2 regions of the Clostridium sp. TJA038 genome follow, and region 1 is predicted to be linked to the other one. Evidence: a T-box and tRNA genes for the amino acid it is inferred to sense, from the RefSeq annotation. Region 1 holds a T-box; the other holds one or more tRNA genes.

Region 1 (3,217 bases):
TAGCTTTTATAGAACCTAATATTATTGAAGAGAATATTACAGCTGCAATAGCATCCATAGTTTGATATCCTTCAAGTAAAGAAGTTGAAAAAGCATCAGGAGTATAAGAATTTGTTAAAGAAGATATTGGGCTAATAACACCTTTAGCAATTAAGAAGAATAATATAGCTAATAAAACTGGTGTTAAAAATTTACCTAATACATCTATCACCTTTGAAGGTTTTAAAACAAATATTAAGTTTACTAAGAAATAAACAACTATTATTACAAAGTAGTTTATATTTTCAAAGTTAGGAGCAAAAGCTAACTCAAAAGTAGTAGCTGCTGTTCTAGGAATAGCTAATAATGGTCCTATAAGTATAAATAATGCTATTGAATATATTAATGAGAACTTTTTCCCAACTTTATCTCCAAATAATTCAAATTTACCGTTAACTCTTATTGAAGATAAAATTCCTAGTAAAGGAACTCCAACTCCAGTTACAATAAAACCTATAATTCCTAAATAATAATCAGCTCCTAAATTTCTTCCTAATAAAGGAGGGAAGATTAGGTTACCTGCTCCTAGAAACATCGAGAATAGCGCAAAGCCGATTACTAAAAAATCTGATCTTTTGTGATTCATAATATACACCCCATCTTTCTTTTCTAATCAAATTATAATTAAATTTAAATAATTTCTGAATTATTCAAAAAACTATATAATTTGATTTTAGTTTTTTATATAATGTTTTTAATATTCCATTTAAAAGTTATAATACTATATTATCATAATGTTAAGAAAAATCAATAAAAATATTTTATATATAAAGCCATAGAAATATAAAATTGATAATTTAATAAAAAAATGGTGTAAATATTAAATTATTGTTAATTAATGATAAGTATAAAAATTCAAAAACTTTGTATATAATATATATGAAGGTAAAATAATCTTGACTAAAAAATAAAAAATGTTAAAATAGCATTAAAGTTTAATATAAAATTTCTGTGAAAAGAAGTAGTAAATTTAAAACAGGCTTTAAGAGAGTCATACATTTTGCTGTGAGTATGGTAGTTATGTTTAAATTGAATGGATCTTTGAGATGTTTAGAGGAAATTTAGTATTCTAAACCGTATTCTTACGTTACAAGAAAGAGATACAGAAAAGTTTTCTGTAATAATAGGTGGTACCGCGATATATTCGTCCTATAAGTTTTTACTTATAGGACTTTTTTATTTTAAAAATTATTTAAGTATAATAGATAAATTAATTATAGGAGGTGAAGATTTGATGTTTTTTAACATCAAATAAGATATGGAAGAAAAGAAAAAAATTATTTTTAGTGGAATACAACCTTCAGGAGATTTAACTTTAGGAAATTATTTAGGGGCTATAAAGAATTGGACTAAATTACAAGAGGAGTATGATTGCTATTTTTGCGTTGTTGATTTACATGCTATAACAGTAAAACAATTACCAAAGGATTTAAGAAGAAGAACTTTAGAAGTTTTAGCTATATATATAGCAGCTGGAATTGATACAGAGAAGAATACTTTATTTATACAATCTCATGTTCCAGCACACTCAGAAGCTGCTTGGCTTTTAACTTGTAATTCTTATATGGGTGAGTTAAGTAGAATGACTCAATATAAAGATAAATCTAAAAAAATGGGAGATTCAATTGGTGCTGGATTATTTGTATATCCTGTGCTAATGGCTGCTGATATACTTTTATATAACACAGATTTAGTTCCAGTTGGAAAAGACCAAATGCAACATTTAGAGCTTGCTAGAGATATTGCAACTAGATTTAATAACACATATAGTGAAACCTTTACTATACCAGAAGGATACATTCCAAAAGAGGGGGCAAAGATAATGAACTTACAAGACCCTCTTAAGAAAATGTCAAAATCAGATTCAAATCAAAATAGTTTTATTTTAATGATGGATGAACCAAATGTTATAAGAAAGAAAATTGCAAGAGCAGTTACAGATAGTATTGGAGTTGTAAATTATACTGACGAACAACCAGGAGTTAAAAATTTAATAAACATTCTTTGTGCAATAAAGGGATATACACCTGATGAAGTTGTGAAATTTTATGAAGGAAAAGGATATGCTGAATTTAAGGAAGATGTTGCTAAGGCTATAATTGATGAATTAGAACCTATACAAAAAAGAGCTAAGGCTTTATTAGAAGATAAAAAAGCTTTAGAGGAGATATATAAATCAGGAGCAGAAAAAGCAAACTATTTAGCAAGAAAAACTTTAAGAAAAATGCAAAAGAAAATTGGATTAATACCAAGATAAAGTGAAAATTCTCTCTATAATATAAAAATTTATTATAGAGAGAATTTTTTTGCAGTTTTATTTCCTTTAATTTCAAGTAATGATATAATAAAGAAAAATTAATAAAGTGTTAATTTAAGTTGGTGGTATAAAAAGAGAAAATATGGTTGTTAGATTTATTGTATTTATTTTAATATTAATAATATTAATTATTTATAGAAGAAATAAATTAAAAGAACTTAACTTAGAAAAAAAGAAAAATGATTCTAAGATATTCTATTTATCATCTTATAATAAAATATCTAAAGTAATACTAATAATTTTTTCTATTAGCATTATATTTGAATCTTTAACTATGAGTTTTGAAAGTTATTCCTCTATAGTTTGGGGAGAATTGATGGTTATTTTTTACATTATAGTTTTTATATATACAACAAAGGAAAGTTTAAAGGATACTATTATTTTAGGAGAGGATTATATTTGTATTTTTCTTAATAAAGAAGAAAAAATAAATTTTAAAGAAATTAAGAATATAGATATAAACAATACTTCTAATAATTATGTTTATTTAATGAGTTTATTTTTAAATGATGGAAGGGAATATAAATTAAAGGGAAGAGATAAATACGAGATGAATAAGATTGTAAAAATAATAAAAGGAAAGATAAGAGTTGTTTAAGTAAATAAAATTTTTATTATATTTATTTTTCATTAAGCAGTATATTTTATAAAAATTTTTATGGTATTAAAAAGGAGGGGGATTTCTTTATGCCACCAATAAGTTTATTAATAAAACCAGCTTCAAGTAGTTGTAATTTAAAGTGTAAATATTGCTTTTACAATTCTTTAAGCAGTAAAAGAGAAACTTATAATTATGGAGTAATGAAGGAAGAAATTTTAGAGAGTATTGTAAAAAGAGTTTTAGATGAAGCTACTTCACAT
Region 2 (3,217 bases), on a different contig from region 1:
AATCCTATTTTGAAAATTTAATAAAAGAAAAAACCTATAAAAATTTTATAGGTTTTTTCTTTTATTAAAATATTATATTTAAATATTAATTTTGAGTAGACAATGCTTTATATATCTTAGAAAGATTTTCTTTCATAGCTTCAATATAACTTAAGTCATCTTCTTTACTTTCTATAGTATATATTTTTTCAATTTTCCCACCAATCTCTTTAGCTAAAGTCTGTGATATCTTTTCACTAGATAACTCTGGCATAAAAACTGTTTTTATATTATTTTTTTTGCAAAATTCTATTATATCTTGCATTTTTTGAGGTGTTATTTCACCCTCTCCAAATAAATTTTCAACACTTATTTGCTTTAAAGAAAATTCTCTACATAAATATCCAAAAGCTGCATGACCTGTAACAAAATCTTTATTTTTTAATTCATCAAACTTTCCTTTATACTCATCTTTTAGAGAATCTAATTCTTTAGAAAATTTATTGAAGTTTTCTTCATAATAATCTTTATTTTTAGAATCTACTTTAATAAGTGCATCTTTTATATTTCTAGCCTCAACTTTAGCTCCTTCTAAACTTAACCAAAGGTGAGGATCTACTTTTTCTCCTTCTTTTAAAATATCAGCACCCTTAGATGCATCAACTACTTGAAGTTCTTTATTTTCAATAGTATTAAGTACTTGGTCAATCCAATGTTCCATTCCTAAGCCATTATAAACAAAGATATTAGATTTATTTAATTCAATTAAATCTTGTGTTTTTGGTTCAAAGTCATGAGGTTCAGTTCCTTGGGGAACCATAGTCTTAACATAAACCTTATCACCACCTACTTTTTCTGCAAATTCTCTTAAAGGTTCAATACTAACAGTAATAGCTATTTTACCTTCAGCATTTTCTTCTAAAGCTTTATTTTTTTGACATCCTACAAAAAAAGTAGTTATAAAAATTCCTAAAAATATATAGGCTAATTTTTTCATATTTCCTCCGATATTTTGCAAATGATTTGCATTTTTATATTATAAACTTTATATTACTTTTATATTATTGTCAATATTTACTTATAAATTCTTTAAAAACAAAAAAATTGTATAGAGAAATATAATTTCTCTATACAACCTTTTTTGGTAGAAGTTTAGATATTATGCTTTGGCGGTATATCCTCCATAACATTTCTCCTATTCTAAATTTTTAGAATCACTTTACTAGAACAAGTATTATGTTCAAATTTTAATGAGTCTTTTTTTAATTCAGTATGTGCGAAAGGTTTATTATTTTATTTGACTTTCGTAAGCTTCTACCATTCTTTTTACCATTTCGCCGCCTACGGAACCACATTGTCTTGAACTTAAGTCTCCATTATAATCTGAGAATGGAACACCTAATTCTCTAGCTACCTCATTTTTGAATTTACTTAATCCATTTTTTGCTTCTGGAACTAATGATTTTGACATTTCTAATTCCTCCTTTGGCTTTGGTAATATGTAAGCTTGAATTTTAATTATCTCTTGCTTACACTATTATATTAACCAAAAGTAAGATTATAAACCTATGAAATAGAAGGAATTAAGTCTATATTTTTCCATAATATTTTTTTTTATTTTAAGACAAAAAAAATCAGCGAATTACTTCGCTGATTTTTGGCAGGGGCAGTAGGACTTGAACCCACAACCAATGGTTTTGGAGACCACTACTCTACCAATTGAGCCATACCCCTATAATATTATATTTAATGTGTTAAACTGGCAGGGGCAGTAGGACTCGAACCCACAACCAATGGTTTTGGAGACCACTACTCTACCAATTGAGCCATACCCCTGAACACAGATTTTATTATATATTAAAAAATAACTTAACGCAAGAGTTTTTTTATTTATTTTTTTATTTTTAATCAAAATACATATAATTTAAAATAAAATAAGGAATATATAAATAAAAAATTTTTTTATTTATATATTCCTTTTATATTTATATGTTTATAATGGCTTATTACGATAATTTAAAACCAGCTTCTTTTAAATTTCTTTTAATAGTTTTTATATCTACATCTTTTACTCTAACTATAACCTCTTTAACTTCAGTTAAACTTTTTGTATCTACAATAACTACACTTAATATATCTCCACCTTCTTCAGATATTGATTTTGTTATTTTTGATAATTGTCCTGGAACATCATAAGACCTAATAACTATTCTTTCTCCTTTATTAAGTCCAAAGGCATTATTAAACTCTCTAAAAACTGCTTTATGAGTTAATATCCCCTTAAAATTATCAAATTCATCAACTACAGCTACAAAAGAAATTCTCATTCTTTCTAACATAGAAACTGCTTTTTCAATATGTTCAGAACTATTTATTATAGGGACATCTGTTTTTAATATTTCTCCTACAGTAATATTGTTTAAAATATCATCCTTGCTCAAATTATGATTAAAATAATATTTATATATGGAACTTTTAGCTACTGCACCTTTAAATTTTTCTCCGTCTACTACAGGAATTGATAAAAATTTATTATCATTCATTATTTTTAATGCTTCTTTAAGCTTTGTATTAGAATTAACTAGATATAGGTTATCTTTTTTTGTCATAATAGCTTTTACTAACATAAAAATCCCCCCATTCATAAATTAAACATATCTTATACATTTATTATACTCTTGTTTTATTACATATTTATCTAAATATATTAAATTTATGAAAGTATCAAATTAACTTTCCTTTAAACTTCCCTAATTAATATTATAATAATTTTATATAGAAATCTTTTTCTATATACTATTAAGAAATATTATCTTAAGATTTAAGCATAGGAATTTAAAATAATTATTAATTTAACACTCTCTTTTCTTTTTCTTGAAATTTGGATAGAATTATTAAAGAGTGTTAATTTGAAAGGAGTTCTTTATGGAATTTATAGTAGATAGTGTAGATAAAACTATGAACATTGGAAGACAACTAGGCTCCCTTGTAAATAAAGGAGATATTCTTTGTTTAACTGGAGATTTAGGAACTGGTAAAACTCACATAAGTAAAGGAATTGCAGAAGGATTAGAAATTAATGAGCATATAACTAGTCCAACTTTTAATATAGTTAATGAATATCATAGTGGTAGATTAACTCTTTATCATTTTGATGTCTACAGAGTTAACGACCCTGATGAAATTGAAGCAATTGGTTTTGATGAATATATTTTTGGTGATGGAGTTAGTTTAATTG

The links. A T-box is a leader RNA that pairs with one kind of tRNA and senses whether it is charged. The one in region 1 lies ahead of trpS (tryptophan--tRNA ligase), so its partner is inferred to be a tRNA-Trp.
Region 2: it has a tRNA-Trp gene. The T-box ahead of trpS (tryptophan--tRNA ligase) is inferred to sense a tRNA for this amino acid. The anticodon was not compared.

Annotation. Positions count from the first base shown of each region.
Region 1 covers NZ_JBZEFA010000003.1:216,207-219,423, reverse strand. Annotated here, with positions in the region: gene brnQ (branched-chain amino acid transport system II carrier protein) at 1-625, opposite strand, end outside; T-box leader at 982-1,194, shown strand; gene trpS (tryptophan--tRNA ligase) at 1,298-2,296, shown strand; gene AC4FQV_RS08045 (hypothetical protein) at 2,439-2,954, shown strand; gene AC4FQV_RS08040 (anaerobic sulfatase maturase) at 3,044-3,217, shown strand, end outside.
Region 2 covers NZ_JBZEFA010000001.1:80,888-84,104, reverse strand. Annotated here, with positions in the region: gene AC4FQV_RS00440 (metal ABC transporter substrate-binding protein) at 86-976, opposite strand; gene AC4FQV_RS00435 (alpha/beta-type small acid-soluble spore protein) at 1,268-1,450, opposite strand; tRNA gene AC4FQV_RS00430 (tRNA-Trp) at 1,638-1,713, opposite strand; tRNA gene AC4FQV_RS00425 (tRNA-Trp) at 1,740-1,815, opposite strand; gene AC4FQV_RS00420 (CBS domain-containing protein) at 1,986-2,606, opposite strand; gene tsaE (tRNA (adenosine(37)-N6)-threonylcarbamoyltransferase complex ATPase subunit type 1 TsaE) at 2,905-3,217, shown strand, end outside.